4 regions of the Cronobacter universalis NCTC 9529 genome follow, and region 1 is predicted to be linked to each of the others. Evidence: predicted binding sites of a transcription regulator. Region 1 holds the regulator's gene; each other region holds the start of a gene.

Region 1 (8,086 bases):
TTTGGCCGCGCGAGTGATCCCCTCAACGTGGCGCAGGTTCTCTTTCGCGCCGCCGTTTTCACCCAGCATATGCACCACATCAAGCCGCCAGCCGTCGATGCTCCAGGGCGCTTTCAGCCAGTGCTTCACGACGCTCTCTTCGCCCGCGTAAATTTCCTCCACCACGCCAGGCTCGGCGAAATCGAGCTTCGGCAGGCTGTCGTAGCCGAGCCAGCAGAAAGCATGGCCATCATCGGCAAAGGTGTACCAGTTGCGCGTCGGCGAGTCCGGGTGGTGGCAGGCGCCGTCCGCGCCGTGGTTCTGGCGATCGAACCACGGATGCGTGTCGCCGGTGTGGTTAAAAACGCCGTCCAGAATCAGGCGCATACCCGCCTCGCGCGTTTTTTCGCGCAGGCGCAGCAGCGCTTCATCACCGCCGAACTGCGGATCGACATGGCGATAATCGGCGGTGTCATATTTATGCACGCTCGGCGCGCTAAAGATGGGGTTGAGATAGAGCGCCGTGACGCCAAGCTTTTTCAGGTACGGCAGTTTTTCACAAATTCCGTCGAGATCGCCGCCGTAAAACGTCGAGCCGCCCGCCTCTGCGCTTACCGGCTCGTGCCAGTCGCGCAGGATGATGTCGTGCCCCTGCGCGTGGTGAAAATAGATGTTGTCCTGCTGCGCCCCGCGCGGCGTGCTGCGGGCGAAGCGGTCCGGGAAGATCTGGTAGAAAACCTGATCCTGCACCCACTGCGGGCCGTCATCCGGCGCGTCGATGGCGAAGAGCGCCAGCCGGGCGGGCGGAAACTCGCTCAGCCCCAGCGGGCTGAACCACTGCTGGCGATCGCCCCATAAGAGCTTAAAGCCGTAGCGGCGGCGCGGCTGGCCGTCGCCGAGCGGAATGCTCGCCTGCCACGCGCTGACCTGCGGATGCGGCGCGGCGCTCAGGCGCTTCATCTCAAAGGGCGTTTCTTCGTTATCGCGCTCGTAACGCAGTACAACTTTTTCCGGCAGCGCGTCGCCCGCAAGCCAGAGGGTGATCAGTAATTTCTCCCCCTGCCGGTGAATAAAGGGCGCAACGGGGAGATGCCAGGCATTCAACATACACTTTGATCCTTAATCGACAGAAAACAGGCGCATCTTTCCACAGGGGCAACCGCGCGCCTTCCTCATTCTGGACTTTATTGGGGGAGGAGACGGGAGGCGGAGAAACAGAAGTGAGCGTAGAGCGAAAATGACATCCCCGCCAGGCGGCGGGGATGAAAGGGCGCGTTATGCGGAAAGTCGGGCGTCGCGACGGCGTTTAAACACCCAGCCCACCAGCAGCAGCGCAATCCACGCGAAACCGACGTAGAGCGAAATGCGGGTATCCGGGTGATAGCCAATCAGCGCGATGATAAACGCCAGGAAGATCAGGCCGACGATAGTGGTCGCCACGCCGCCCGGCACTTTGAATTTCAGCGTGTTGACTTCATCCGCGCTCAGACGGCGGCGGAACGCCACCTGCGAGAGCAGGATCATTATCCAGACCCAGACGGTCGCAAACGTCGCGAGCGACGCAATCACCAGGAAGACGTTTTCCGGCATGATGTAGTTGAGGTACACCGCCAGCAGCATCGCGAAGCACATTACCACTACCGTCACCCACGGAATGCCGCGGCGCGAGGTTTTGGCGAACACTTTCGGCGCGCTGCCCTGCTCGGCCATGCCGTGCAGCATACGGCCCACGCCGAAGACATCGCTGTTAATCGCCGACAGCGAGGCCGTCAGCACCACGAAATTCAGAATGCCCGCCGCAACGGTTATCCCCATATGCTGGAACGTCAGTACAAACGGGCTGCCGTTGGTGCCGACTTCATTCCACGGATAGATGGACATAATCACGAACAGCGTGCCGACGTAGAACACCAGAATACGCAGCGGTACGGAGTTAATGGCGCGCGGAATCGATGTGGCCGGATCTTTGGCTTCACCAGCGGTAATGCCGATAATCTCAATGCCGCCGTAGGCGAACATCACCATTTGCAGCGCCATCACGGTGCCAATCCAGCCGTTCGCGAAGAAGCCGCCGTTACTCCAGAGATTATGGATGCCGGTCGGCTGGCCGCCGTTGCCGATACCCCAGATGATGATGCCGATACCGGCCGCGATCATGATGATAATGGTGGCGACTTTAAAGAACGAGAACCAGAACTCCAGCTCGCCGAACACTTTCACGCTCATCAGGTTAATGGCGCAGATGATAAGCACCACGCTCAGCACCCAGACCCAGTGCGGCACCGTCGGGAACCAGACGCCCATATAGATGCCGAACGCGGTAACGTCGGCGATGGCGACGATCAGGATTTCAAAGCAGTAGGTCCAGCCGGTGATATAGCCTGCGAGCGGGCCGAGGTTATCCTGCGCATAGCGAGAGAATGAGCTCGCCGCCGGGTTATGTACTGACATCTCGCCGAGCGCGCGCATGATGATATACGCCGCCACGCCGCCAATGATGTAAGCCAGCAGTACGCTCGGGCCCGCCATTTTGATGGCGTCCGCCGAGCCGTAAAACAGGCCGGTGCCAATCGCTGAACCCAGCGCCATAAAGCGGATGTGTCTTGTACTCAATCCGCGCTTGAGCTTGTTCTCGTTTTCCATCTTTCCAGTACCACGTCATACAATAAAAAACCACGGAGCCAGGCCCCGTGGTTCAACAATCAACCGACGATCAGTGTGCGGTGGAAGTCACGCTCCGTCCGGCCGTACGATCCCAGACCGCCGCCGCCAGCGCAATCGCGACGGTCGGCAGCAGCCAGGCCAGCCCCTGATCCGCCATCGGCAGTTTCTGAGTCCAGGCCGGAAGGATACCGCTTATTGCCGAGGCTTTCACCCCATCAATCAAACCGAACAGCAGACTGACCGCCATCGCCGGGGCGATAACACGGCCCGAATTATGCCACCAGCCGCGGGTAAAGCTCAGTACAACGAGTGCGATACACGGCGGATAGATGGCCGTCAGCACCGGAATAGAGAACTGAATCAGCTGGCTTAAGCCAAGGTTCGACACCACCATGGAGAAGAGCCCCAGAATAAACACCAGCGCGCGGTAAGAGAGCGGCAGGTACTGCGCGAAAAACTCGGCGCAGGCGCAGGTCAGGCCGACCGCCGTCACCATGCACGCCAGGAAGATCAGCGCCGCCAGCAGGAAGCTGCCCGCGCCGCCAAAGGTGTGCTGAACATACGCATGCAGAATCGCCGCGCCGTTCGCGGATTGATCAACAAGCGTCGCGCTGTCAGAGCCGAGACGGAACAGCGCCAGGTAGAGCAGCGTCAGGCCGACGCCCGCCATCAGGCCCGCGAAAATGGTGTAGCGCGTCAGTAGACGAGAATCAGACACGCCGCGCGAACGGGCCGCGTTGACGATAACAATCCCGAACACCATCGCGCCGAGCGTATCCATCGTCAGATAACCGTTCACGAAGCCGTTGGAGAACGCCGCTTTCTGATAGGTCTCTGTCGCCACGCTGATATCGCCCGCCGGCCAGACAATCGCCGCTACAGACAGCACCACCAGCGCGATGATTTTCAGCGGCGCCAGGAAGTTGCCCACGGTATCCAGCAGTTTGCCCGGATAGAGCGACACCAGAATCACCAGCGCGAAATAGACCAGGCTGTAGATGAGCAGCGGCAGCGCACCGTCGCCGGTGAGCGGCGCAATACCCACTTCAAACGACACGGTCGCGGTGCGCGGTGTGGCGAACAGCGGCCCGACGGCCAGATAGCAGACGGTCGCCAGCAGAATGCCCGCCACGCGGCCAATCGGATGGCTCAGGCTGTCAACGCCGCCGCCGACTTTCGCCAGCGCCACCACGGTCAGCACAGGCAGACCAACGGCCGTGATCAGAAAGCCGATCGCCGCCATCCAGACATGCGGACCGGCCTGCAAACCAACCATGGGAGGGAAAATGATATTGCCCGCGCCAACGAACAGCGCAAAGGTCATAAACCCCAGTGCGATAATGTCGCGCGATTTTAAGTGATGGGTCATAAGATTTACTGCCTGTGGATGTGGTGTTGAAATTGAATAATTTTTTACCGCCAGTCACCTGACGAAAACGCCGCTATTTCCAGGGCTGACAGCGGGATATGCTTCCCGATTACGCTGGCGAAGAATTGTTTTTCGATTTACCCCGTAAAAACAGTCGGTCTGGCAAGAGCAGGGGCGCAATTTAAACGCTTATAACGTTTAAAGGCAAGACGGGATCGTAAAACCAGACCTTTATGCCAGATCTAAGTTTCAGGGCAGTGATAAAATCTGAAATCGTAAAAAACCTCCGGCGATTCGCGCGAGCAAAAAAGCGCCAAACGCTGAAAAAAGCGTTCAAAGGCGATGAAAAAATGAATAAGGCCAGCTTATGGCTGGCCTTGGAAAGGAAGCTTTACGAATTAAACCGCAGAAACGGTTCTGGCGGGCGATGTCACAATCAGCCGCTCCGGCAGAAGGAACGAAAACGTGGTGCCTTTGCCTGGCGTACTTTCAATCTCCAGACGCGCGTCGTGGTGCGTCAGCGCATGTTTCACAATCGCAAGCCCCAGCCCGCTGCCGCCCGTCTGGCGCGAGCGCGCCTTATCCACGCGATAGAATCGCTCGGTGAGGCGCGGAATATGCTCCGCGGCGATCCCCGGCCCGGTGTCGGCCACGCTAAAACGCGCGCCGTTCGCCACATGCTCCCAGCGCACCGTAATGTGCGTGCCCTCGGGCGTATGGTTGACCGCGTTATAGACCAGGTTTGAAATCGCGCTGCGCAACTGCTCGTCGTTGCCGAGCACTTTGAGCTGCGGATCGACCTCAAACGTGAAGGTATGCTTCTGCTGGCTCAGCGTCTGCGCTTCGCGCTCCACCACCCGCAGCATCAGCGGCACGTCTATCGTTTCGTTGAGTTGCATCGCGGGCGCCGCCTCGATTTTCGAAAGCGTAAGTAGCTGTTTCACCAGCCCTTCCATACGGAAGGTCTGCTCGCGCATCGTATGCAGCGCTTTTTCACGCAGCGGCCCTTCGAGCGTCTGCTCGTGCATCATCTCCAGATAACCCTGCAAGACGGTCAGCGGCGTGCGCAACTCATGGCTGACGTTCGCGAAAAAGTTACGCCGCGCCCCTTCGAGCTGATGCATCTGCGTGACGTCGCGCGCCACCATTAACAGCTGATCTTCGCTGTACGGCATCACGCGAAATTCAAGATGACGCCCGTTGTTGAGCACCAGATGCAGTGGCCGGTTAAACTCCTGGCCGCGCAGATAGCTGGTGAATTCCGGGTAGCGCAGCAGGTTTAAGATGTTCTGGCCGTTATCGTCAGGCCAGCGCAGGCCAAGCAGCTGTTGCGCAAGACCGTTGCACCAGAAGATGACGCCCTCTTCCGTGGTCAGCACCACGGCGTCCGGCAGGGATTCCGCGCCGCTGCGAAAGCGTTTGATAAGATTGCCCAGTTCGCGGCGGCGTTTCTTATTGCGCAACTGCATCTGGTGCAGGCCGTAGAGCAGCGGCTCCCAGCTGCCGCTGCCGGGCGGCGGCGTCATGCTGCGATCGACCCACAGCCACCAGGAGAGGCGCAACAAATTCCAGAAATGCCAGATAAGCAATCCGGTCACCGCCGCCAGTAAAAACCATGCCAGATAGCCGAATATCGCCCCGAGCACCAGCGCCGGAATACAGCAAAAAAACAGCTCCAGCACCAGTCTTTTCCATGACAGCCGTTCCAGCACGCGTCACACTCCTGTTTTGGGTTTAAAAACGGGTTGAGAACCGATAACCCGTACCGCGCACCGTTTGTACCATTCTGTCATGACCGCTCTGTTCCAGCGCCTTACGCAGGCGACGGATATGCACATCCACGGTACGATCTTCCACATACACGTTGGTGCCCCAGACGTTATTCAGCAACTGTTCGCGGCTGTAAACGCGCTCCGGGTGCGTCATAAAGAAATGTAACAGCTTGAATTCAGTCGGCCCCATATCGAGAGGACTTTCGCCGGTCATCACCCGGTGCGATGACGGATCGAGGCTTAAGCCCTGCATTTCGATGACTTCATCCACCGCCATCGGCGAGATACGGCGCATGACCGCTTTAATACGCGCCACCAGCTCTTTCGGGGAGAACGGTTTGGTAATGTAATCGTCGGCGCCCGTTTCCAGCCCACGCACGCGATCTTCTTCCTCGCCGCGCGCGGTCAGCATCACCACAGGGATCTCGCGGGTCAGCGCTTCGCGTTTGATATGTTTAATAAACTGGATCCCCGATCCGCCGGGCAGCATCCAGTCCAGCAAAATCAGATCGGGCCAGGGCTCATTGAGTTGATTCACCGCACTGTCATAATCTTCCGCTTCCACCGGCTGGAAGCCGTTTTGTTCCAGTACGAAACACACCATCTCGCGGATAGGTGCTTCATCTTCAACGACCAGAATACGTCTCGCCATGATTCGCCCTGTTAAATAAAGTAAACAGTATGTTATGCGGCGCCATTATGCGTCAGATTTATGACAGATTTATGAAAAAGATGACCGTAAGATGACCTGTCAGCACGCCGGGAAAAACCCGGCGGCGCGACGAAACAGGACACCCGCGGTACTGGATGTTTATAATCCCCTTCTCGCTTTTTCGCCACAGGGCATCCCATGCGTATTCTGCATACCTCAGACTGGCATCTTGGTCAAAATTTTTACGCCAAAAGCCGCGCCGCCGAACATGAAGCCTTTCTCGACTGGCTGCTGAACGCCGCGATAGCGCATCAGGTGGACGCCATCATCGTCGCGGGCGACATCTTCGATACCGGCGCGCCGCCAAGCTACGCGCGCGAGCTCTACAACCGCTTTGTCGTCAAACTTCAGGCGGCGAACTGCCCGCTTATCGTGCTCGGCGGCAACCACGATTCGGTCGCGACGCTCAATGAATCCCGCGAACTGCTGGCCTGCCTGAACACGCAGGTTATCGCCAGCGCTCAGCTCACGCCAGAAACGCAGGCCACTCTCTTATACCGCCGCGACGGCGAGCCGGGCGCGGTGCTCTGCCCGGTGCCGTTTTTGCGCCCGCGCGACGTGCTGCGAAGCCTTGGCGGGCAGTCGGGTCGTGAAAAACAGCAGCAGTTGCTGGAGGCCATCAGCCTGCACTATCAGCAAAGCTATGAGGCCGCCTGCGCGCTTCGCGGCGAGCGCAACCTGCCTGTTATCGCGACCGGCCATCTTACCACCGTCGGCGTGACCAAAAGTGACGCGGTGCGCGACATCTATATAGGCACGCTCGACGCCTTCCCGGCGGACCGCTTTCCGCCCGCCGATTATATCGCGCTCGGGCATATCCACCGCGCCCAGAAAGTGGCGGGCTGCGAGCATATCCGCTACAGCGGCTCGCCGATTGCGCTGAGCTTTGATGAAACCGGCAAAGAGAAAAGCGTTTATCTGGTGGAGTTCGCCGACGGCAAACTGCGCGACGTCACGGCCCTGCCGGTGCCGGTCAGCCAGCCGCTGGCGGTGCTGAAAGGCAGCCTGGAGTCCATTACCGCGCAGCTCGAACAGTGGCGCGACGCGCCGGACGAGCCGAAAGTCTGGCTCGATATCGAAATCGACACCGCCGAGTTTCTGCATGATATGCACCGTCAGATAAGCCTGCTCACCGAAAGCCTGCCGGTGGAGGTCGTCCTTCTGCGCCGCAGCCGCGAAATGCGCGAGCGCGCGCTCGGCACGCTCAGCACCGAAACGCTCAGCGAGCTGGGGCCGGAAGAGGTGTTTGAGCGCCGCCTGGAGCTGGAAGCGCTGGAGGAGCCGGAGAAAGCGCGCCTGCGCACGCTCTTCGCCCGCACGCTGGAGAGCCTGCACGAGGAGGACGAGGCATGAAAATCTTAACCCTGCGGCTGAAAAACCTGAATTCGCTGAAAGGCGAATGGAAAATCGACTTTACCGCTGAACCGTTCGCAAGCAACGGACTCTTCGCCATTACCGGCCCGACCGGCGCGGGCAAAACCACGCTGCTGGATGCCATCTGCCTTGCGCTCTACCACCGCACGCCGCGCCTGAACGCGCTGTCGCAAAGCCAGAATGACCTGATGACGCGCGACACCGCCGAGTGTCTGG
Region 2 (8,086 bases), 1.9 Mb from region 1:
GCGTAACCATATTTTTTCAGGGTTTCCAGCGTCTTCGCGGCGATATCCTTGCCTTCCTGATGATGGAACCACGGCGCTTTGATCTCCGGGTAAATACCGATGTTTTTACCGGTTGAGTGGTTCAGCCCCTGCACAAACTCAATTTCTTCTTCAAAGGTATGCACCCGGAAATCGGATTTACCCATCGGGAAGCGACCAGGGAAGGTCTACACCTTTTTGCCGTTTTCCAGCTCAAAGCCTTCGCTGAATTTCAGCGATTTGATCTCCGCGAGCGTGAAATCGATCGCGTAGTATCGGCCATCTTTGCGCGCGCGGTCGGGGAAGCGCTCCGCCACGTCGGTGACGCGATCCAGATAGTGATCATGCAGCACCACCAGCTGGTCATCTTTGGTCATCACCAGATCCTGCTCAAGGTAATCCGCGCCCTGCGCATAGGCCATCGCTTTGGCGGGCAGCGTGTGCTCCGGCAGATAGCCGCTGGCGCCGCGATGGGCGATCACCAGTTTATCCGCCGCCAGCGCGCTTGCCGACATCACGCCAATCGCCAGCGCCGCCAGCGTCATTTTCAGTGTCATGGGTGCTCCTTATCCGCGTTTCGCCTGCGTTGCGTGGTGATGTCTGTGCTCACCGACCATCACGATAATCAGCAGCAATACCGCCAGAATGCTGCCGCCAATCATCACCATAAAGCCGCCATCCCAGCCGAAGAAATCGACGGTGTAGCCCACGATAGCGCTCGCCGCCACCGAGCCGCCGAGGTAGCCGAACAGGCCGGTAAAGCCCGCCGCGGTGCCCGCCGCCTTTTTCGGCGCCAGCTCCAGCGCATGCAGACCAATCAGCATCACCGGGCCGTAAATCAGGAAACCGATGACAATCATGCACGCCATATCAACGTGTGGGTTGCCCGGCGGGTTGAGCCAGTAGACGATGGTGGCGATGGTCACCAGCGTCATAAAGAATACGCCGGTCGCGCCGCGGTTGCCGCGGAAAACCTTGTCCGACATCCAGCCGCAAATCAGCGTGCCGGGGATGCCTGCATATTCATAGAAGAAATATGCCCAGGAAGATTTATCCAGCGCAAAATGCTTCACCTCTTTTAAGTAGGTCGGCGACCAGTCGAGGATGCCGTAGCGCAGCAGGTACACGAAGACGTTCGCGATGGCGATGTACCACAACAGTTTATTCGGCAGCACGTACTGCATGAAAATCTGCTTCGCGGTCAGCTCTTCTTCATGCTTCTCGTTATAGTCGTCCGGGTAGTCATTTTTGTACGCTTCGATGGGCGGCAGACCGCAGGACTGCGGCGTATCGCGCATCAGGGCGAAGGCGATAATCGCCACCAGAATTGCCGCAAAGGCAGGCATATAGAGCGCGGCGTGCCAGTCGTTAAACCACGCCATGCCGAGCAGAAACAGCAGCGGTGGAATACCGCCGCCCACGTTATGGGCGCAGTTCCACACGGAGACAATCCTGCCGCGCTCTTTCTGCGACCACCAGTGCACCATCGTGCGCCCGCACGGCGGCCACCCCATGCCCTGGAACCATCCGCACAGGAACAGCAGCACAAACATCACCATAATGCTCGACGTCGCCCAGGGAACGAAGCCCATAAACAGCATCACCGCCGCCGCGAGGATCAGGCCTGCGGGCAGAAAGACGCGCGGATTCGACCGGTCAGAGACCGAACCCATAATGAACTTCGAGAATCCATAAGCGATGGATATGCCCGAAAGCGCAAAACCGAGATCGCCGCGTGAAAAGCCCTGCTCCACCAGATATGGCATCGCCAGGGCAAAGTTTTTACGCACCAGATAGTAAGCGGCATAGCCGAAGAAAATCCCCATAAAAATCTGCCAGCGCAGGCGACGATAGAGCGGATCTATCTCGCCGTCAGGCAGCCTTGCGCGATGCGGGGCGGGTTTAAAAATACTTAGCATCTCTGTCTCCTGCTGATGAGGTTTATATCTATTCGTTTTACTTATCTTTCCTTTGCGAGCGTGATAGTAGGCAAAATGGATTATTTATGCTGTGAAACATCGCACAAAATGTTACAGAATTATGACAATCGAAAACAAATGCGCATCGCATCACGATTAATTTTCGTTATGCGCGCGTTTATTTTCGATTAAGCCCAAAAAAGACAAGGGATGACGCAGAATGGAGATATCGTGAGCCAAAAGGAAAAGAAGGGCGTTACAGATAAATACGGACAGGGGCGAAAGCAGGAAACCGGCATGTGCGGAAAATCACGAGCGCCCGGCGATGTACGGGCGCTCGGTTGAGCCGTCAGACCGAATGCGTGTCGACCACCTGCACCCAGCCCTGGCTTGCCGTCACGTCCTGGCCGTTCAGCCAGCGGCGCACCAGCGTAAGGGCCATCATGGCACAAATCTCCTGACGAATACGCAGCGCGTAACGGCTGGCGTTAAAGCGCAGGCGCACGGCGTGTGTGGCCTGCGGCGTGGTCAGCGCGATGTTAATCTCGTCGTCTTCAAAGCTCGCAATGCTCAGCGCCAGATCGGCGAGATGGCGGGTACGGCGCTCCACGTTCCAGTGGGCGGTCTGCGCCAGCGTCTCCACCTGGGCGGGCAGCACTTCGCTTGCCAGCAGCGGCGCGTCGGCGCCCGACAGTTGCAGCGCCAGCAGGCCCGCGGTGAACTGCTCGCTTAACGTAATGCTGAGCTGCTGCTCGCGCAGGCAGCGGGCAATCTGGACAGGCAGCGTTTCGGTGCCTTCAAAAATCAGGCTGTCGCCCGCCACCGCACGCACTTGCGGCCAGAGGGCCTCCATCTCCGCGCGGCGCGACGCAGGCCCGGTGAGTTTGAGTTCGATAATCGGCGTGGAGGAGCGATAACCCATCACTACGTCCGGCGGTAGCGTCAGGGGATCGAGCGCGGCGGCGAGATCGCTTTCGGAGCGCCCGAACGTGGTCAGACGCAGGCAGAGCGGTGGCAGAGGGAACGTAAAGCGCTCGCGCAGGCGCGGCAGGATCTCATGCTCCACCATCCGTTTGAATTCAGACGGCACGCCCGGCGTGAAGAAAATCAGACAGCGGTTGAGCTTAATCGCGAACCCGCAGGCGGTGCCGACCGGGTTGTCGATCATTTCGCTGCCCGCCGGCAGCAGCGCCTGTTTGCGGTTGCTTGCGGCCATCACGCGCCCGCGTTCCGAGAAAAAGCGCTCCATCTGCGCGAGCCAGCCTTCGTGCAGCGTAAGCTCAACACCCGCCGCGCGGGCCGCCGCCTCGGCGCTGAGATCGTCACTGGTCGGCCCGAGGCCGCCGTTGACGATTAAGATATCGGCGTGCTGGCTGCGCTCGGTCAGCGCGGACACCAGCGATTCGAGACTATCGCCCACGGTGTTGCGGCGGGTCAGCGGCAACCCCTGATTAAAAAACAGATCGGCAAGCCAGGCGGCGTTGGTATCGACAATCTGACCGTGGAGCACCTCATCGCCGGTCGAGAGCATTTCTGTCTGTAGCATTATTTTCTCCGCAGGAAGGGAAGGCTTTACTATAGCGCGCAGAGAAAAGAAGAAGGAGAAAAACAGGCGCGGCGGAACACCGCGCCCGGAAAATCAGAACCCTGCGCTGACGCCCAGGTACGGGCCATCGGCCACTTTGCTGTCGCGATCGCCATCTTTACCGGTCATATTGATATAACGGTAACCGGCTTCCACGCTGAGCGGGCGGAACAGGGAGAAACGCGCGCCCGCGCTGGCTTCCTGGTAGTCGTTCACGCCGCTGGAGAGCGAATCCGGCGAATAGTAGTAATCGCCAAACAGCGAGAAGCGCTGCCCGATATCCCAGCGCACGCCGCCGCCGACGGCCGCCGCGTAGCCTTCATCCCCTTCGTTCGGGTTCAGGTAAATGGCCTTCACGCCCGGCGTGACCATAAACGGCCCCAGCGGCATATTGAAGCCCAGTCCCGCGCCCACGATATCGCCATGATCGTCATTGTGCGCCCAGTTGCCGGTCAGCTGCAGACCGCTGCTTTCCGTGCCGAAACCGACGCCCATATTGGTGTAATGCTCGCCCACAGAACCGTTGACGCTGACAGCGCCCGCCTGAGTGGCAGCCAGCAGCAGGCCGGCCAGTGCTAAACGAAGTGTGTTTTTCATTCCATGTATCTCAAAAAAAGAAAAAGAGTCCTGCAAACGCAACGCGGCATTGTACCTGTATCGGGGCGGCGATCAATGCGAGGCGGTCACCGCCTCCCTTCGGCGCGTGAAAAAGGAGAAAACACCTATGCGGATCAGCATTAAATGGCGCTCTGGCCGCGCGCGGACGGATGCAGCGGCAGACGCACGCGCACCAGCAGTCCGCTGAGCTGCTCGCCTTTTAACAGTTCTGCCCGGGTGCGGTGCCAGCGGGCGATATCGTTAACCAGCGCCAGCCCCAGCCCGGCGCCGGGGTGCGCGCTGGCGTTATCGAGACGGCGAAACGGCGTCAGCGCCTGGTCGCGCTGGGCGGCGTCAATCCCAGGGCCGCTGTCTTCCACCTCAAGACGCGCTTCGCCCGCCTCAACGCAGACGCGTACCGTCACCACGCCGCCTGCGGGCGTATATTTCAGCGCGTTATCCAGCAAGTTGGCGCACAGCTCGGCCAGTAGTAACGGCTCGGCGGCGACCCACACCGGCCCCTCTTCACCTTCGTAACCGAGATCGACCGGTTTGCTGCGCGCCTGCGGCAGGCGGGAGAAGCAGCTTTCCCGCGCCGCCGCCACCAGATCCACCACATCAAGCGTGCGCGTATCGCCCGGCTCCGCGCGCCGCAGCGTCGCGAGCTGCAACAACCGCTCGGTCAGATCGATAGTCTGATCGAGCGTCGCGCTCATCGCCTGGAGGCTTTCGCGCCATTGCGCCGGATCGGCGCTGGCCAACGCGACGGCCGCCTGAGTTTTCAGCACGGTGAGCGGCGTTTTTAACTGATGCGAGGCGTCGGCGCTAAAGCGCTCCTGGCGGGCAATCAGCGCGCGCAGACGGCTGATATAGCGGTTGAACGCGATGATCAGCAGCCGCGTTTCCGACCACGGCAGCAGATCGGGCAGCGGCGTCAGCTCGCCGGGCGAGCGTCTGACCATCAGGCGCGACAGCTTACGCATCGGCTTGAGTACGCGACGCAGTAACAGTCCGGCGAGCACCAGCGTTAACAGCACCAGTCCGCCCTGCGAAAGCGCAGACGAGATAAGCAACTGTCGGGCCAGCAGATGACGCGACTGCAACGTCTCGGCGACGTAAATCTCCGCCATGCCGTTAATGCCATCTTCATTGACCGGCTGTAGCAGCCGCGCCACCCGCAACCGCTGGCCCTGATAGGTCGCGTGATAAAACCACGCCAGCGCCGGGTAAAGGTCGGTACGCGCCACCCCGCGCGGCATCGACGGCAGATCGTCATAGCCGGAGATCACCCGCCCGTGCGTATCCTGTACTTTGTAGTAGAGCCGGTCATTCATGTTGCGCTCGACGCTGTCCAGCACCACCCAAGGCACGTCCGCCTGCAATTCACCGTGCTGGACGTTCAGGCGCTCGGCAAGAATGCGCGCCGAGGCCAGCAGCGTGCGATCGTAGGCCTGGGTCGCGGCATTCAGCGCGCTGACATAGCTGTTTAAGGCCGAAAACGCCCACAGCAGCAGGAGCGGCAGGCCGAGAAACAGCAGCAGTTTTCCGAGCAGGGATTCAGGGCGCCACCAGCTCATCGCTGCACTCCAGCACATAACCCAGGCCGCGCAGCGTGGTGATTTGAACATTGCTCGCCAGCAGCTTTTTGCGCAGCCGGTGAATATAGATCTCGATGCTTTCCGGGCTGACGTCGTCGCTTAAGCTGAACACCTGTTCGAAAAGTTGCTGGCGCGTGACCGGACGGCGGCGGCGATACATCAGCACCGTTAAAAGCGCATGTTCGCGCGGCGTGAGCGCCAGCGGCCTGCCCTGTAGCTCGAAATAACCTTCGTCGTGAAAAGTCAGCTCGCCGAGACGCTGCGCCTCCTGCACCTGCCCTTCGCTGCGGCGCACCAGCGCGCGCAGCCGCGCCTCCAGCTCGCTCAGCTCAAACGGCTTCGGCAGATAATCATCGGCGCCCTCGTTAAGCCCTTTCACCCGGTCGGCCACCGCGCCGTGGGCGGTGAGCAGCAGTACCGGCACCGCCTGTCCGCGACGGCGCAGACGGCTCAGCACCTCCAGCCCGCTCATGCGCGGCATTTCAATATCCAGCACCGCCACGGCGTAGCGCTCGTTTTGCAGCAGGTGATCCGCCGCCAGCCCGTCGCTCACGCAGTCCACCGCAAAGCCGGTGTTCGCCAGCGCTTTCTCCAGCCAGTGAGCCAGCTCACGGTTATCTTCGGCCAATAAGAGACGCATATCACATCCAGTAAAGTTTCTGTCGCGATGAAAGGAAACTGAAAGGCTTTAGTTTTAACAATCATGCAACCGATACGCTACAAAGCAGTTCACATAATCAGAAACATCACGGCAGTCATGCATGAGGATGAAAATGAAAACATCGCTTCTCTCTACCCTGTTAGCAACGTCACTGGCTTTCTCTTTTACCGCAGCGCAGGCGGCTGAGGCGCCGTCGCGCCCCGAGTGCATCGCGCCTGCCAAGCCCGGCGGCGGCTTCGATTTAACCTGCAAACTGATTCAGGTGAGCCTTCAGGAAACCGGCGCGCTGGAAAAACCGATGCGCGTGACGTACATGCCAGGCGGCGTCGGCGCGGTGGCCTATAACGCGATTGTGGCCCAGCGCCCCGGCGAGCCGGGCACCGTGGTGGCGTTTTCCGGCGGCTCGCTGCTCAATCTCTCGCAGGGCAAATTTGGCCGCTATAACGTCGACGACGTGCGCTGGCTCGCGAGCGTCGGCACCGATTACGGCATGATCGCGGTGCGCGCCGATTCGCCGTGGAAAACGCTCGGCGATCTGATGAAAGCGCTGGAGAAAGATCCCAACAGCGTGGTGTTTGGCGCGGGCGCGTCGATTGGCAGCCAGGACTGGATGAAGACCGCGCTGCTGGCCCAGAAAGCGGGCGTCGATCCGCACAAGATGCGCTACGTAGCCTTTGAAGGCGGAGGCGAGCCGGTCACCGCGCTGATGGGCAACCATGTGCAGGCGGTATCCGGCGATCTCAGCGAGATGGTGCCCTACCTCACCGGCAATAAACTGCGGGTGCTGGCGGTCTTCGCGAGCGAACGCCTGCCCGGCCAGCTCGCCCAGGTGCCCACCGCCAAAGAGCAGGGCTATGACCTGGTGTGGCCTATCATTCGCGGCTTCTACGTCGGCCCTAAAGTCAGCGACGCCGATTACCAGTGGTGGGTACAGGCTTTCGAAAAACTCCAGAAAACCGACGAGTTTAAAAAACAGCGCGATCTGCGCGGCCTGTTTGAGTTCAACCTGACCGGCAAGGCGCTGGATGAGTATGTGAAAAATCAGGTCAACGACTACCGCGAAAAAGCCAAAGCCTTTGGGCTGGCGAAATAGCGCAGGAGGATGTGATGAGCGATCGCATTTTTGCGGGGATCTGGATCCTGCTCTGTATCGGCGGGCTGTTTGTCGCCTGGCAGATCCACAGCGAGTACGCCTACGAGCCGGTCGGGCCGCGTCCGTTCCCGATGGGCATTATCGCCCTGATGCTGCTGTGCGCGGTGCTGTTACTGCTGCGCCGCCCGGATGTCGTGGACTGGCCGCACAACGCCGTGCTGCAACGGCTGGTGGTGATGGTGATTGTGTTGCTGCTCTACGCCTGGGGCTTTGAATGGCTGGGCTTTCCGCTCGCCACCGCGCTGCTGACGGCGGTGATCGGCATGCTTTTCGGCGCGCAGCTGACGGCGGCGCTGGTGTCCGGCGTGGTGATGGGCGGCGTGCTCTGGTACGCCTTTGACCGCTTGCTTGACGTGACGCTGCCTCTCGGGGCCTGGCTTAATTAACGGGAGCTTTATATGGATACCTGGCTTTATCTCTCGCAGGGCTTCGCCGTCGCGCTGACGCCCACCAATCTGCTGATTGCGCTTATTGGCTGTTTCGTCGGCACCATCGTCGGGCTGCTGCCGGGCCTCGGGCCGATTAACGGCGTCGCCATTCTGCTGCCGCTGGCGT
Region 3 (8,086 bases), 1.4 Mb from region 1:
AGATAACCCGTCGGGCTCGCGAGCGGCGCCTGCCAGCCCAGCAAGAGTAACAGCAGCAGCGTTAATGGCTTAAACAGCCAACGCTGCCAGGTCGCGCCGCGGTAAGACGCATCGACATACAGCCAACCGGATAAAAAGACAGCAATAAACGACCAAAGCATGATAAGTCCCTGATTCAGTTATTGTAACGTGCGCACGCGGCGCACGGCCCTTGATTTCAGTCTAGTGGTCAGACGGGCGGGATGACAACGCCTGGCGCTGCGGGGTATTCTTAAAAAGAGTTAAGCCGCCGGGATCTGCCATGAGTAAGCCACCGCTTTTTTTCATTATTATCATCGCGTTAATCGTCGCGGCCGCTTCATTTCGCTATGTGCAGCAGCGGCGCGAGAAAACAGAAAATGACGCGGCCCCGGTCACGCAGCAAAACGTGGTGGTGACCAGCAAGCGGGAAAAACCGGTTAACGGACGGCGTTCGCGGGAGCAGCAGGTCGCGCCGCCTGCGCAAACGGTACGGTATGAGGCGACGTTTCGCCCGCAGGAAGGCGGGGCAGAGATGCGGTTTCGGCTGGATGAGGCCCATTACCATCAGCTGACGGTGGGCGATGAGGGCCAGCTGGTGTATCAGGGGACGCGGTTTCTGGAGTTTGTTCCCGCGCCCGCGCGTTAACCTGGCATGGCGGGTGCGCGTCGCTTACCCGCCCTACAAAATGGCCTGCCCGCGCGTTAACGCGGCTTCTTCTGGTTTTTCTGCCAGGCGATCAGTTCAAATACGCCGAAGATAAAAATACGCGCCTGCTGGAAACGGCTTAACGGCGGGGCGTCTTTCGGCTGCGTGGCGCGCAGCAGCGATAATTGCAGAATATGCATGATTATCATGAAAAATAGCGCCACGTTAACGAAAATATTCAGCGGGCGCGGGAAGGGCTGAATCAGATTCAGCAGCAGAAAGCCCCACACGCCCAGCATCAGCAGGCGTCCCAGATTAATCAGCATTTTGCTCTCCTTGTGATTCGCGCAGATAAAGCCGGTACGCCACCTGGCCCGCCACTTTTTCGCGGTGCAGTTGCCAGCTGGCAGGCACCGGCGGCAGGCCGTTTTCCACTTCGCTTTCAACGTAAATCAGCGCCTGCGGCGCCAGCCAGCCGCGCGTTTCCAGCAGGTTCAGCGTCTCTTCCAGCAGCCCTTTACGAAACGGCGGATCGACAAACACGATGTCGTGCGGCTCGCCGTTCTGGCTCAGAAAATTGAGTGTGTTAGTGTTCACTACCTTGGCAGCGCTGGATTTGAGCGTAGCAAGGTTTTTCTGAAGCTGCTGCGCGACGCCGCGTTCCATCTCCAGAAGCGTGGCGTCGGCGGCGTAGCGGGAGAGCGCCTCCAGGCCCAGCGCGCCGCTGCCAGCGAAGCAGTCCAGGCAGCGCGCGCCGACCAGATAGGGCGCCAGCCAGTTAAATAAGGTTTCGCGCACGCGGTCGGTGGTGGGGCGCAGGCCGGGGCTGTCCGGCACCGGCAGCTTCCTGCCGCGCCACTGTCCGCCAATAATGCGGATCTGGCCGCTACCCGAGGAGGTTGGTTTCTTCATTATGCTCACACGCTTTTCTGTTCAGGCTGCTATTCTAGCGGCGCAAACGGGCGGGCGAAACCTCCGTGCGGCGGTATGCCGCCCCGGCGGGAAAGTGGTAGACTAACTTATTCATTCGCAATTTTTTTCAGTACCCTGAGCCAGACGACGGGACTGCGCCATGTATTAACCGCGAGGAGTGCATTCGCCAATGGCAAAAGAGAAGAAACGTGGCTTTTTTTCCTGGCTGGGTTTTGGCCAGAAAGAGCAGGCAAAAACTGAAGCCGAACAACAAAAAGTAACAGAACAACCCGCGGCGACAGAAGAGCGCGTTGAGCCTGACTCGCAGACAGCGGCTGATGAGACCCCTCATTCCCTGGCGGAGTCTGAAAAATTCGCCGATGAGGTCGTGGCCGTCAGCGAAAGCGTGGCGCATGAAGAAAAAGAGGCCGCGCAGCCGGAAACCATTGAGACGCCGGTTCAGCCAGAACCGGAACCCGAGCCGGACGCCGTAAACCCGCCGGTTGCCCAGGCAGAAGAGTGGCTGCCTGAGCAGGAAGAAAATCGCGCGCCGGTAACGCTTGCGCCGGAGCCTGTCGCTGAGCCGCAGCCAGAAGTCGTCCCGGAAACGATTGTCGAAGAAGACGTAATTGAAGAAGCGGCGGCTATTGAAGAGCCGGTGGTTGAAGAGCCGGCCGTCGAGCCTGCGGTGGAAACGCCGCGCGATGAAGACGAGAGTGCAGAAGACGCGCCAATTAGCGAAGAAGAGCTGATAGCGCTGGCGGCTGACCCGGAAGCGGCGCTGGAAGCCGAGCCGGAAGATATCGAAGACGTCGCGCCGGTCGCAGAGCAGGAAAAACCCACCAAAGAGGGCTTCTTCGCGCGTCTTAAACGCAGCCTGCTGAAAACCAAAGAAAATCTCGGTTCCGGATTTATCAGTCTGTTCCGCGGCAAAAAAATCGACGACGATCTGTTCGAGGAGCTCGAAGAGCAGTTGCTGATTGCCGACGTGGGCGTGGACACCACGCGTAAAATCATCGCCAGTCTCACCGAAGGCGCGAGCCGCAAGCAGTTGCGCGATGCCGAGGCGCTCTACGGCCTGCTGAAAGAAGAGATGGGCGAGATCCTGGCGAAAGTGGACGAGCCGCTGAATGTCGAAGGCAAAACGCCGTTTGTTATCCTGATGGTGGGCGTCAACGGCGTGGGTAAAACCACCACCATCGGCAAACTGGCGCGTCAGTTCGAACAGCAGGGCAAATCGGTGATGCTGGCGGCGGGCGATACCTTCCGCGCGGCCGCGGTGGAGCAGCTCCAGGTCTGGGGCCAGCGCAATAACATTCCGGTTATCGCGCAGCACACCGGCGCGGATTCCGCCTCCGTGATTTTCGACGCCATCCAGGCGGCGAAAGCGCGCGGCGTGGACGTGCTGATTGCCGATACCGCCGGGCGTTTGCAGAATAAATCGCACCTGATGGAAGAGCTGAAAAAAATCGTTCGCGTGATGAAAAAGCTCGACGAGAACGCGCCGCATGAAGTGATGCTGACTATCGATGCCAGCACCGGGCAGAACGCCGTCAGCCAGGCGAAGCTGTTCCACGAGGCGGTAGGGCTCACCGGCATTACGCTCACCAAGCTGGACGGCACCGCCAAAGGCGGCGTGATCTTCTCGGTGGCCGATCAGTTTGGTATTCCGATTCGCTACATTGGTGTGGGCGAACGTATTGAAGATTTGCGTCCGTTTAACGCGGGCGACTTTATTGAGGCACTTTTTGCCCGAGAGGATTAACCATGATTCGCTTTGAACATGTCAGCAAAGCCTATCTCGGTGGGAGACAAGCGCTGCAGGGGGTGACCTTCCACCTGCGGCCTGGCGAGATGTCATTTCTTACCGGCCACTCCGGCGCCGGTAAGAGTACGCTGCTGAAGCTGATTTGCGGTATCGAACGGCCGAGCGCCGGGAAAATCTGGTTCGGCGGTCACGATATCAGCCGCCTGAAAAACCGCGAAGTGCCGTTTCTGCGTCGTCAGATCGGCATGATTTTCCAGGATCACCATCTGCTGATGGACAGAACGGTCTACGATAATGTGGCGATCCCGCTGATCATCGCGGGCGCCAGCGGCGAAGATATTCGCCGTCGCGTATCGGCGGCGCTGGATAAGGTCGGTCTGCTGGACAAAGCGAAAAACTTCCCGATTCAGCTTTCCGGCGGTGAACAGCAGCGCGTGGGCATCGCCCGCGCCGTGGTGAATAAACCGGCCGTACTGCTGGCGGATGAACCGACGGGCAACCTGGATGACGCCCTCTCGGAAGGCATTCTGCGTCTTTTCGAAGAATTTAACCGCGTCGGGGTGACCGTATTAATGGCGACGCACGACACCGGGCTTATCTCACGGCGCAGCTACCCGGTGCTCACCCTGAGCGAAGGGCATTTGCATGGAGGCCGTGTTGGTGAATAAACGTGACGCGCTGAATGAAATCCGGCGCTTTAGCAACAAACTGGATAATTTCCGTAAACAGCGTTCTTCCGGTGAAACAGGACGGCCTGTGCAGAAGCGAAATAAAGGCTCCAACACCAAAGGCAAATCGCGTCAGGGCGGCATCAATGAACAGGTGCGTTACGCCTGGCAGGGCGCGCTTGCCGATCTGAAAAGCAAACCGCTCGCCACGTTTTTAACGGTGATGGTGATTGCCATTTCGCTGACGCTGCCAAGCGTCTGCTACATGGTTTATAAGAACGTCAGCGAGGCCGCGACGCAGTATTACCCGTCGCCGCAGATCACGGTCTATCTCGATAAAACGCTCGACGATAACGCCGCGCAGCAGGTGGTGGGGCAGCTTCAGGCCGAGCCGGGCGTGGCGAAGGTGAATTACCTCTCGCGCGACGAGGCCCTTGGCGAATTCCGCAACTGGTCGGGCTTTGGCGGCGCGCTGGATATGCTGGAAGAAAACCCGCTGCCGGCGGTGGTAGTGGTCGAGCCGAAGCTCGATTTTCAGAGCAGCGAAGCGCTCAACACGCTGCGCGACCGCGTGGCGAAGCTTCAGGGCGTTGACGAAGTGCGCATGGACGACAGCTGGTTCGCGCGGCTGTCGGCGCTCACCGGGCTGGTCGGGCGCGTCGCGGCGATGATTGGCGTGCTGATGGTGGCAGCCGTATTCCTGGTTATCGGTAACAGCGTGCGCCTGAGCATTTTCGCGCGCCGCGACACCATCAACGTGCAGAAACTTATTGGCGCGACGGATGGTTTTATTCTGCGTCCGTTCCTGTACGGCGGCGCGCTGCTCGGGTTTACCGGCGCATTGCTCTCACTGATTCTGTCAGAAATCCTGGTGATGCGGTTATCCGCCGCGGTGACGGATGTGGCGAAAGTCTTCGGCACAACCTTTGAAATCAGCGGGTTATCTTTCGATGAGTGCCTGTTGCTGCTGCTGGTCTGTTCCATGATCGGCTGGGCGGCCGCCTGGCTTGCCACGGTGCAACATTTACGTCACTTTACCCCCGAGTAAAAAATATTTGTTATAATCATCCCCTGCTACGAGTTCCCGTCAGCAGGGGATGCGTACCGATGAACTTCTGCTTCTCCTGCCCACGCTTTATCATAGCAATGTCACATTTTGTGCGTAATTTATTCACAAGCCTACAGGGAACTTGTGGATAAAATCACGGTCTGATAAAAGAGTGGCTGATATTCTCGTTGCTCAAACACACTGGCCCGTTTGTTGCCTGATGGGGACGAACGCCAGTCCGATGTCGATTGAGAGGATTTGAATGACCAAAGAAATGCAAACTTTAGCTTTAGCCCCGGTCGGTAACCTGGATTCCTATATCCGGGCGGCCAACGCCTGGCCGATGTTGTCGGCAGACGAAGAGCGGGCACTGGCTGAAAAGCTGCATTACCAGGGCGATCTGGAAGCAGCGAAAAAGCTGATCCTGTCTCACCTGCGTTTTGTTGTTCATATCGCTCGTAACTATGCGGGCTATGGCCTGCCGCAGGCGGACCTGATTCAGGAAGGCAATATCGGCCTGATGAAAGCGGTGCGTCGCTTCAATCCGGAAGTGGGCGTGCGTCTGGTTTCTTTCGCCGTGCACTGGATCAAAGCTGAAATTCACGAATATGTGCTGCGTAACTGGCGCATCGTGAAAGTCGCCACCACCAAAGCGCAGCGTAAGCTGTTCTTTAACCTGCGTAAAACCAAGCAGCGTCTGGGCTGGTTTAACCAGGATGAAGTGGAAATGGTGGCCCGCGAGCTGGGCGTTTCCAGCAAAGACGTGCGTGAAATGGAATCGCGTATGGCCGCGCAGGACATGACCTTTGACATGTCCCCGGATGATGACGCGGGTGACAGCCAGCCGATGGCTCCGGTGCTGTTCCTTCAGGATAAGTCTTCTAACTTTGCCGACGGCATTGAGGATGACAACTGGGAAGAACACGCCGCCGACAAACTGACCGACGCCATGCAGGGTCTTGACGAGCGCAGCCAGCAGATCATTCGCGCGCGCTGGCTGGATGAAGACAACAAAAGCACGTTGCAGGAGCTGGCCAACCGCTACGGCGTCTCTGCCGAACGCGTGCGTCAGCTTGAAAAAAACGCGATGAAAAAGCTGCGCGCCGCGATAGAAGCGTAAGCCACGTCAGCCTGATGACACACCCCGCCTTAAGCGGGGTGTTTTGTTTTATGCGCGGCGCGAAAGCGCCGGGTAAGCCGCCTCGATGCATGTCAGCAGCGCTTTAAACGCCCCCTCCATTTTCTCCTCCGCCACGCAGGCGAACCCCATCAGCAGGCCGCGACGCCGGTTCTCCGTCAGGTAGTAGCGCGACAGCGGGCGCACCAGAATGTCGCGCGCGTTGGCAAGACGGGCAATCTCCACGTCGTCCGCATCATCCGGCAGATTCAGCACCAGATGCAGCCCGGCGTTATCGCTGAAATCCGACAGCGCCTCCGGCCCCAGATAGCGCGTTATCAGCGTTGTCAGAAACGCCCGGCGGCGGCCATACAGCAGCCGCATCCGCCGGATGTGGGCGCTGTAATGCCCGGCCTCGATAAACTCCGCCAGCGCCGCCTGGATAATCGAATGGCCGCCGCGATAAAGCTCGGCATGCGCGGTTTTCATCTCCTGCGCCAGCGCGCGCGGCAGCACCACATAGCCGATACGCAGGCCCGGATAGAGCGTTTTGCTGAAGGTGCCGATGTAAATCACCGGCGGGTCCGCCACCAGCCCCTGCAACGCCGGTATAGGCTGGCCGGAAAAGCGAAATTCGCTGTCGTAGTCGTCTTCCACGATCCAGCTGCCGGTCTGGCGCGCCAGCGTCAACAGGCGTTGACGGCGCTCAAGGCTCATGACCGCGCCCAGCGGATACTGATGCGACGGCGTGACGAAAATCAGCCGCGGCGGCGTCCCGGCGCTTTCCGGCGGGACCATGCCCGCGCGGTCGACCGTCACCGGCGTAATGTTTACCTCATTCATCTGCAACACATGGCGGATGCCCCAGTATGAGGGCTCTTCCACCCACGCCGTATCACCACGATCGCACAGCATGCGCGCCACCAGATCGATAGCCTGATGAATCCCTTCGGTGATCAGCACCTGATCCGCCGCGCAGTGAACCGATCGCGACACCCGCAGATAATCCACCAGCGCGCGCTGTAGCTCCGGCGTGCCGCCCTGGCAGCTGTAGGTGAGGCGCTGCGGGCCAGGGCGGCGGCTGATCCGCGCCTGAATTTTGCTGAACAGCTGATGCGGGAACGCCTGAACGTCCGGCACGCCGGGGATAAACGCGCCCCACTGTTTCGGGCTGGCGCTGACCTGGCCGAGCAGCGTTTTGCCGCGCGAGGAGAACTCCGCGTGCGCAACGCGATCGTGCTGCCCCTGCGCTACCGGCGGCGCAGATAACAGGCTGTCCGGCAGCATTCCGGCGACGAACGTGCCGCTGCCGGCGCGAGAGGTCACATATCCTTCTGCGAGTAATTGTTCATAAACTGTTAACACAGTGTTGCGAGAAAGGCCGAGCTGTTGCGCGAGATCCCGCGAGGCGGGCAGGCGGCTTTGCGCAGGCAGGCTGCCATCGAGAATAGTCAGGCGCAGCGCGTTATAGAGCCGCTTATGCAGGCGTTCATCGCGCTGTTCGCCGAGGCGAAGCAATAAGAGATCGGACACTAAAGAATGCAATTGGATCCCTCATTTATTCAAAACTGGTACTCGATTATAGGGCCATAGCCTGGGTAAATAAACGTCACTGTTTCAGGTTTGTTGCTAAAAAGTGACGTTTATCAGCAGGAGAATGCGGGTGAAAAATTCAGAATTGAACCAACGTCGTCAGAGCGCCACCCCACGCGGCGTCGGCGTCATGTGCGGCTTCTATGCCGAAAAAGCCGACAACGCCACCCTGTGGGACGTGGAAGGCAACGAGATTATCGATTTCGCGGCGGGGATCGCGGTGCTGAACACCGGCCATCGTCACCCGCGCGTGGTGGAGGCCATCGAAAATCAGCTGCGCGCCTTTACGCATACGGCGTACCAGATAGTCCCT
Region 4 (8,086 bases), 1.9 Mb from region 1:
AACGCTCGAACGCACGGCCCTGATGCGGCAGCGCCGTCGCGACATTCGCAATGATTGCCGCCTGATGATAAGGCTGCTGACGCCACTCGATGCCGCACTGCGCACCAATGGACGAGCGCGAACCATCGGCCGCTACCAGCAGTTGCCCTTCCAGCGTCTCGCCGTTATCAAGCTGTACGCTGACTGCCTCGTCACGGCGCGTAATGGCCGTCACGCGCGCGGGGCAGTGCAGATGCACGCCCGGCGCTTTACGCAGCAGGCTGAAAAGCCGCTGACCGGCGTCGTGCAGCTCCACGACATTCCCCAGCGCCTGCGTCTGGTAATCGCGCGCGTTCAGCGTCACAAAACCGGCGTGGCCGCGGTCGCTGACGTGAACGGTGGTGATAGGCGTCGCGCAGGGCGCGAGCGCCTGCCAGACGCCGACGCGCGCCAGCTCGCGGCAGGTGCCGTCGGCAAGCGCGATGGCGCGGGCGTCAAAGCCCGGATGCGCGGCGGACTCCGGCGCGCTGGCTTCCACCAGATGCACCGCCAGCGCGCCGTGGGTAAACCGGGAGATAGCCAGCGCAAGCGTCGCGCCAGCCATGCCGCCGCCGGCGATAATCACGCTCATGAGCGCGGCGCTGCCGCCATCAGCGCTTCGATATCGTCCGCCGATTTCACCACGCTGGCGGTCAGGTTCTCATTGCCGGTTTCGGTAATGACGATATCGTCTTCGATACGGATGCCGATACCGCGATATTCTTCAGGCACGTCGGCGTCCGGCGCGATATAAAGCCCCGGCTCCACGGTGATGACCATGCCTGGCGCCAGGATACGCGAGCGATCGGGGCCGTAGAAGCCGACATCATGCACATCCAGCCCCAGCCAGTGGCTGAGCCCGTGCATAAAGTACGGACGGTGCGCGTTTTCCGCGACCAGCTGCTCCACGTCGCCGTTGAGAATGCCCAGCCCGACGAGCCCTTTCACCATTACGCGCACCACGTCGCCGGTCACATCCTGAATTGAGGTGCCAGGACGGAAGAGACGCAGCGCGGTTTCCAGCGATTCCAGAACAATGTCATATACCGCGCGCTGCGCAGGCGTGAATTTGCCGTTCACCGGGAAGGTGCGGGTGATATCGCCCGCGTAGCCTTTGTATTCACAGCCCGCGTCGATAAGCACTAAATCGCCGTCGCGCAGCTGGCTTTCGTTTTCGGTGTAATGCAGGATGCAGCCGTTTTCGCCGCCGCCCACAATGGTGTTGTAGGAGGGAAAGCGCGCGCCGTGGCGGGTGAATTCATGCAGAATTTCGCCTTCCAGCTGGTATTCATACATGCCCGGACGGCACGTCTGCATGGCGCGAATATGGGCCAGCGCGCTGATTTCGCCGGCGCGGCGCATGACGGCCAGCTCTTCCGGCGATTTAAACAGGCGCATTTCGTGTACCCAGGGGCGCCAGTCGGTGAGCGTGGCGGGCGCGGAGAGATTCTGACGCGCGCCGCGGCGCAGTTTATCCAGCGCGGTGAACACGATGGCGTCGGCATAAGGGTATTCGCCCTGCGCGTGGTAGACCACATCCAGCCCGTTCAGCAGTTGATACAGCTGCTCGTCGATTTCGTTAAACGCCAGCGCGCGGTCGACGCCAAGCTTCGCCGGGGCCGCCTCCTGCCCGAGACGACGGCCAAACCAGATCTCCGCGGTCTTATCGCGCAGACGGTTAAAGATAACGCTGTGGCTGTGCGTTTCATCGCTTTTAATCAGCACCAGCACCGCTTCGGGTTCATTGAAGCCGGTGAAGTACCAGAAATCGCTGCTCTGGCGGTACGGGTATTCGCTGTCGGCGCTGCGCGTCGCTTCCGGCGCGGCGAAAATCAGCGCCGCGCTGGCCGGAGCCATTTTCGCCAGCAACGCCTGACGGCGTCGCAGAAACTCTTGCTGTGTCATTGCACCTCCTGAGTAAACGAATGTTAGTGAAGCGTGGGCTTTTTCACTTCCGGCGCGGTCGGTGACTGGCGCGTAAAGGTGTCGTGGCAGAGCAGCGCCGCGACGCGCACATACTCGATGATCTCCTCAAGCGACATCTCCAGCTCTTCCTGATCTTCGCCTTCGTCATAGCCGAGCTGGGCGATGTTGCGCAGGTCGTCGATGGCTTCGCCGGTTTCGCCGGTGATTTTGTCGAGCTTCGGTTGGGTGACGCCGAGGCCCAGCAGGAAGTGGTTCACCCAGCCCGCCAGCGCATCGGCGCGGTCAAAGACCGAGACATCGTCGCCGTCCGGCAGCCAGAGCTGGAACATAAAGCCGTCATCCTCCAGCGTATCGCTGGTGGCGGCGTGCAGCTGACGCAGCGCCTGAGCGAGCTGCTGGCCGAACGCCAGCCCCTCGTTGGTCAGGTCGTGCAGCAGCGGTTGCCAGCTGCTGTCATGATTGCCGCCGCACAGGATTCCACTGATAAGGCCGTGCATTTCTGCGGGGGTCAGGCCCACGCCTTGCTGATTGAGCAACTGGCCGACCTCGTCGTAACCAGGCATTTCGTTCTGTATAGACATGCGCATTCGTCGTCGTTGGGAGGAGGAGTTCGTGTTATGCTACCACTTCGTGCCCTGGTGATACCAGAAAAGGGCTTGTGTCTTCATATCAGGGTAGCTATAGTGTCGCCCCTTCGCAGCCCCGGCGCGAATGGTTGGCGAGTCAACAGCAGGAAAGTGGAATGTCTGCACAACCAGTCGATATCCAAATTTTTGGGCGTTCACTGCGGGTGAATTGCCCGCCTGAACAGCGAGATGCACTGAATCAGGCTGCGGACGAGCTGAATCAACGGTTGCAAGATCTGAAAGTTCGCACTAGAGTCACCAATACTGAGCAGTTAGTTTTCATCGCAGCATTAAACATCTGTTATGAGCTGGCTCAGGAAAAAGTGAAAACCCGTGACTACGCGGCCAACATGGAACAGCGTATCCGGATGCTCCAGCAGACCATTGAACAAGCATTACTTGAGCAAGGTCGCATAAGCGAAAGAGCGGAGCCAAAGTTTGAATAACGCTTCAGGGTTTACTATGGTAGAGTGACCGTGAAGTAAAAAATTTCTCTGAGATGTTCGCAAGCGGGCCAGTCCCCTGAGCCGATATTTCAAAAAAACAGAATGTGACGCTCCACGGTTGGTGAGCATGCTCGGTTCGTCCGAGAAGCCTGAAAACCGTGACGACGCATTCACCTTGAACCACGGGTTCAAGGGTTACAGCCTGCGGCGGCATCTCGGAGATTCCCCCTTCTTCTACTACCATGACTGAATTTCCCGTTACTTCAGACCTTCGTCAGCACATCCGTAAAGAGATCCGCTACAAGCGCCGTGCGCTGACGGCCGAGCAGCAGGCGCATTTCGCCGAACAGGCCGCTGCGCGTATGCTGGGCTTCGCCCCGGTGGTGGAAGCGAAAAGCGTGGCGGTGTTTCTCTCTTTTGATGGCGAGCTTGATACCCGTCCGCTAATTGAAGGACTATGGCGCGCCGGAAAACAGGTGTGCCTGCCCGTGCTTCACCCTTTCAGCCCCGGCAATTTGCTGTTTCTGCGCTATCTGCCGGACAGCCTGCTCGCCACGAATCGTCTGAAAATCCTTGAGCCTGCGCTGGATGTGCGCCATGTCCTGCCGTTAGACCGTCTCGACGTGCTTATCACGCCGCTGGTGGCGTTTGACAACACTGGACAGCGCCTCGGCATGGGCGGCGGTTTTTACGATCGCACGTTGCAAAACTGGCGCGCGCACGGATTCTTGCCGGTCGGCTACGCGCACGATTGTCAGCAGGTGGAAAGCCTCCCGGTGCAGGAGTGGGATATTCCCCTGCCCGCGGTGGTGACGCCGACCAAAACCTGGCGCTGGTGAAATAAAAAGCCGGGTCGCTTACGCTAACCCGGCTCAACATCTCGTTCAGCAGGCCGGGTAAAATGCCCGGCCTTATCACTTCAGTACAGCAGGCGCGCGCGGATCGTGCCCTGAATCGCCTTCATGCTTTGCAGCGCGTTGTACGCGATATCTTCCGGCGCATCCACATCAATCACCACATAGCCCATCTGCGGCGTGGTTTGCAGATACTGCGCCGCGATGTTAATGCCCTGCTCGGCAAAGATCTGGTTGATGGCGGTCAGCACGCCCGGACGGTTTTCGTGGATGTGCAGCAGGCGGCTGACGCTGCCGCCGTGCAGCGGCAGAGAGACTTCCGGGAAATTCACCGCTGAGAGCGTCGAGCCGTTATCGGAGTATTTCGCGAGCTTGCCCGCCACTTCCAGACCGATGTTTTCCTGCGCTTCCTGGGTTGAACCGCCGATGTGCGGCGTCAGGATCACATTGTCGAACTCGCACAGCGGCGAGTTAAACGGATCGCTGTTGGTCGCAGGTTCAACCGGGAAGACGTCAATCGCCGCGCCCGCCAGATGTTTGCTGGAGAGCGCCTCGCACAGCGCCGGGATATCGACCACCGTACCGCGCGCGGCGTTAATCAGCAGCGCGCCAGGCTTCATCAGCGCCAGCTCTTCCGCGCCAATCATATTTTTGGTCGACGCGTTTTCCGGCACATGCAGGCTCACCACGTCGCTCATGTTGAGCAGATCGGAGAGATGCTGGACCTGGGTTGCGTTGCCGAGCGGCAGCTTGCTTTCGATATCGTAGAAAAACACGTTCATCCCCAGCGATTCCGCGAGGATACCAAGCTGGGTGCCGATATGGCCGTAACCGATAATACCCAGTTTTTTACCACGCGCCTCAAACGACCCCGTCGCGAGTTTGTTCCAGATGCCGCGATGCGCTTTGGCGTTCGCTTCAGGAATGCCGCGCAGCAGCAGCAGCAGTTCGCCAATTACCAGCTCGGCTACCGAGCGAGTGTTGGAGAACGGCGCGTTGAAGACCGGAATGCCGCGCTTCGCCGCCGCGTCCAGATCCACCTGGTTGGTGCCGATGCAGAAGCAGCCGACCGCGACCAGTTTTTCCGCTGCGGCAAAAATCTCTTCAGTCAGATGAGTACGGGATCGCAGGCCGATAAAGTGCGCATCGCGGATGGACGCTTTCAGCTGTTCGCTGTCGAGCGCGCCCTTGTGGTATTCGATATTGGTATAACCTGCGGCACGCAGGCTATCGATGGCTTTCTGGTGAACCCCTTCCACCAGCAAGAATTTAATTTTGTCTTTCTCCAGCGATACTTTTGCCATTTCCCGACCCTGTCTTGTCTGAACTGTTATGAAGCTGAAATAAGCCAGCCTTCTGCCAACATATCAAAATTTGCGTTTCCGGCAATATGAACGTTTGCGTCGCGACATTGAAGAAACATCACGCAGAGATAAAAGGCAGAAGAAAATGTCGCATGGCAGAAATATGACGGAAGGATTAACAGGATGGATACAAAAATGTGAGAGATGTCACCAAATTTAACGCAGGGGAATTTTTTTAACCGCAGGGGCGCCGGAACGCCCCTGTCAGATCATTTTACGATGGTTTTTACGCCGTCTACAGTGCCGATGAGCGCCACGTCCGCGCCGCGGTTCGCAAACAGGCCGACGGTGACGACGCCCGGAATGCCGTTGATGGCGTTCTCCAGCGCAATCGGATCCAGAATGGTCAAACCATAAACGTCCAGAATCACGTTGCCGTTATCCGTCACCACGCCCTGACGATACTCCGGGCGTCCGCCGAGCCTGACCAACTGACGCGCGACCGCGCTGCGGGCCATCGGGATCACTTCCACCGGCAGCGGGAAAGTGCCGAGCACATCCACCTGCTTGGACGCGTCCGCGATACAGATAAACTTTTCTGCCACCGACGCGATGATTTTCTCGCGCGTCAGCGCCGCGCCGCCGCCTTTGATCATCTGCATCTGGCCGTTGATCTCATCTGCGCCATCCACATAGATGCCGAGAGAATCCACCTCGTTCAGATCGAAAACGGTAATGCCCAAGCTTTTGAGCTTCGCGGTGGAGGCGTCAGAGCTGGAAACCGCGCCTTCAATCTCGTTTTTCATGGTGCCCAGCGCGTCGATAAAATGCGCGGCGGTGGAGCCCGTGCCTACGCCGACAATCGTGCCCGGCTCGACATACTTCAGTGCGGCCCAGCCGACGGCTTTTTTAAGTTCATCCTGCGTCATGAGAGTTTTGCCTGTGGTGTAAAAACTGTGGCGCATTATAAAACAACCCGTCACGCAATGGGCGAGTCATTCTGCGGCACAGCTCCGATGTTTGCGTTTGGGTCTGTATCCGGTGCAAATTTATGTCATAGTGCGAAACATAACGAGACAGGGAGCACACCACAGAGATGAAACGCCCGGACTACCGAACACTACAGGCGCTGGATGCGGTGATAAGAGAGCGCGGGTTTGAGCGCGCCGCACAAAAGCTGTGTATTACGCAGTCCGCCGTGTCACAACGAATTAAACAGCTGGAAAACACCTTTGGCCAGCCGCTGCTGGTGCGCACCGTGCCGCCGCGCCCGACCGAGCAGGGGCAAAAACTGCTGGCCCTGCTGCGCCAGGTCGAGCTGCTGGAAGAAGAGTGGCTGGGCGATGAGCAGACCGGCTCGACGCCATTGCTGTTGTCGCTCGCGGTCAACGCCGACAGTCTCGCGACCTGGCTTTTGCCCGCGCTGGCGCCCGTGCTGGCGGATTCGCCGGTACGCCTCAATTTGCAGGTGGAAGATGAAACCCGCACTCAGGAGCGGCTGCGCCGCGGCGAAGTGGTGGGCGCGGTGAGTATTCAGCCTCAGGCGCTGCCGAGCTGTCTTGTCGATCAACTGGGCGCGCTGGACTATCTCTTCGTCGCCTCGAAACCTTTTGCCGATCGCTACTTCCCGAACGGCGTAACGCGCGCGTCGCTCCTGAAAGCGCCCGCCGTCGCGTTCGACCATCTGGATGATATGCATCAGGCGTTTTTACAGCAGAATTTCGATCTGCCGCCGGGCAGCGTGCCCTGCCACATCGTTAACTCGTCGGAAGCCTTCGTACAGCTGGCGCGCCAGGGCACGACCTGCTGTATGATCCCGCATCTGCAGATTGAAAAAGAGCTGCAAAGCGGCGAGCTTATCGACCTGACACCCGGGCTTTACCAGCGCCGGATGCTCTTCTGGCACCGCTTCGCGCCGGAGAGCCGTATGATGCGCAAGGTCACCGACGCGCTGCTGGATTACGGACGCAAAGTGCTGCGTCAGGATTAAAAAACCCGCCAGATGGCGGGTTTTTCTTACTGCTGCTGTGATGGCGCGTTGGTCGCCGCCGGCGCAGTTCCCTGGCTCGCCGTACCGCTCTGGGCCTGGGAAGGCTGGAGTTCAAACACCACATCCACCTGATCGTCGAACTGGATCGTCTGCTGATCGTAGGTGTCCTGCGCGGAAGCTGGCGCCGCCGCTTCGGCTTTCATCATGCGCATCATCGGGGTCGGCTGGTAGTTAGAAACGTGGTAGCGCACGCTGTAAACCGGGCCAAGTTTGCTGTTAAAGCCGCTCGCCAGTTGCTGCGCCTGACGCACCGCGTCGTCGATGGCCGCCTTACGCGCTTTATCTTTATATTCATCCGGGTGCGCCACGCCTAAAGAGACGGAGCGGATCTCATTCAGGCCCGCTTTGAGCGCGCCATCCAGCAGCTCGTTCAGTTTATCGAGCTTGCGCAACGTCACGTCGACGGTGCGTACCGCGCGATAGCCTTTCAGCTGGGTTTTGCCATCCTTGAGATACTCATATTCCGGCTGGGTGCGCAGGTTGGCGGCGTTAACGTCTTTTTTCTCCACGCCGTTGTTCTGCAGGTAGGTCAGGTACTGCGCCACGCGATCGTCCGCCTGTTTTTTCGCGGATGCCGCGTCTTTCGCGGAGACGTTGACCTCAATAGACAGCGTCGCGATATCCGGTACCGCATCCACGCTCGCCGTGCCGGAGGTGACAATATGCGGGCCGTTGGGCAGTTCATTCGCCTGAACGGACGTCGCGCCAAAACCAATCATTGCCGCAAGGGCCATCACTTTAAACTTCACTGTTCTTCCTCCATGCTGCGTGCAAGTAAAACCGCCCGCCAGAGAGAGTCGGGCATCTGCCTGCAAGCTTAGCGGCTCAATGCGGAATGTCCATCAGAGAAGGCTTAGAGGCC

The links. Region 1 encodes PhoB, which activates phosphate uptake and scavenging genes when phosphate is short. Its sites were predicted from a motif close to CTGTCATAAAACTGNCNNAT; they were not measured.
Region 2: a site for PhoB is predicted at 2,046-2,065, ahead of glpT (glycerol-3-phosphate transporter). Genes of this name have one in related genera too.
Region 3: a site for PhoB is predicted at 5,151-5,170, ahead of rpoH (RNA polymerase sigma factor RpoH). Genes of this name have one in related genera too.
Region 4: a site for PhoB is predicted at 5,198-5,217, ahead of serA (phosphoglycerate dehydrogenase). Genes of this name have one in related genera too.

The regions. Positions count from the first base shown of each region.
Region 1 covers NZ_CP012257.1:1,060,975-1,069,060, reverse strand. Annotated here, with positions in the region: gene malZ (maltodextrin glucosidase) at 1-1,086, opposite strand, end outside; gene proY (proline-specific permease ProY) at 1,255-2,622, opposite strand; gene brnQ (branched-chain amino acid transporter carrier protein BrnQ) at 2,693-4,012, opposite strand; gene phoR (phosphate regulon sensor histidine kinase PhoR) at 4,411-5,724, opposite strand; gene phoB (phosphate response regulator transcription factor PhoB) at 5,747-6,436, opposite strand; gene sbcD (exonuclease subunit SbcD) at 6,635-7,849, shown strand; gene sbcC (exonuclease subunit SbcC) at 7,846-8,086, shown strand, end outside.
Region 2 covers NZ_CP012257.1:2,933,083-2,941,168, forward strand. Annotated here, with positions in the region: partial or broken gene glpQ (glycerophosphodiester phosphodiesterase) at 1-575, opposite strand, end outside; gene glpT (glycerol-3-phosphate transporter) at 585-1,937, opposite strand; gene AFK65_RS13525 (nicotinamide mononucleotide deamidase-related protein YfaY) at 2,287-3,483, opposite strand; gene AFK65_RS13530 (YfaZ family outer membrane protein) at 3,577-4,119, opposite strand; gene AFK65_RS13535 (sensor histidine kinase) at 4,260-5,696, opposite strand; gene tctD (transcriptional regulator TctD) at 5,677-6,357, opposite strand; gene AFK65_RS13545 (Bug family tripartite tricarboxylate transporter substrate binding protein) at 6,491-7,471, shown strand; gene AFK65_RS13550 (tripartite tricarboxylate transporter TctB family protein) at 7,486-7,917, shown strand; gene AFK65_RS13555 (tripartite tricarboxylate transporter permease) at 7,930-8,086, shown strand, end outside.
Region 3 covers NZ_CP012257.1:4,015,227-4,023,312, reverse strand. Annotated here, with positions in the region: gene AFK65_RS18595 (lysoplasmalogenase) at 1-161, opposite strand, end outside; gene AFK65_RS18590 (DUF2500 domain-containing protein) at 302-667, shown strand; gene AFK65_RS18585 (DUF1145 family protein) at 724-993, opposite strand; gene rsmD (16S rRNA (guanine(966)-N(2))-methyltransferase) at 983-1,579, opposite strand; gene ftsY (signal recognition particle-docking protein FtsY) at 1,770-3,344, shown strand; gene ftsE (cell division ATP-binding protein FtsE) at 3,347-4,015, shown strand; gene ftsX (permease-like cell division protein FtsX) at 4,008-5,063, shown strand; gene rpoH (RNA polymerase sigma factor RpoH) at 5,326-6,183, shown strand; gene pdxR (MocR-like pyridoxine biosynthesis transcription factor PdxR) at 6,232-7,725, opposite strand; gene AFK65_RS18550 (4-aminobutyrate--2-oxoglutarate transaminase) at 7,844-8,086, shown strand, end outside.
Region 4 covers NZ_CP012257.1:3,472,657-3,480,742, forward strand. Annotated here, with positions in the region: gene ubiH (2-octaprenyl-6-methoxyphenyl hydroxylase) at 1-610, opposite strand, end outside; gene pepP (Xaa-Pro aminopeptidase) at 607-1,923, opposite strand; gene AFK65_RS15960 (YecA/YgfB family protein) at 1,947-2,525, opposite strand; gene zapA (cell division protein ZapA) at 2,687-3,016, shown strand; RNA gene ssrS (6S RNA) at 3,059-3,242, shown strand; gene AFK65_RS15970 (5-formyltetrahydrofolate cyclo-ligase) at 3,259-3,855, shown strand; gene serA (phosphoglycerate dehydrogenase) at 3,936-5,174, opposite strand; gene rpiA (ribose-5-phosphate isomerase RpiA) at 5,444-6,103, opposite strand; gene argP (DNA-binding transcriptional regulator ArgP) at 6,271-7,164, shown strand; gene AFK65_RS15990 (oxidative stress defense protein) at 7,191-7,973, opposite strand; gene argO (arginine exporter ArgO) at 8,078-8,086, opposite strand, start outside.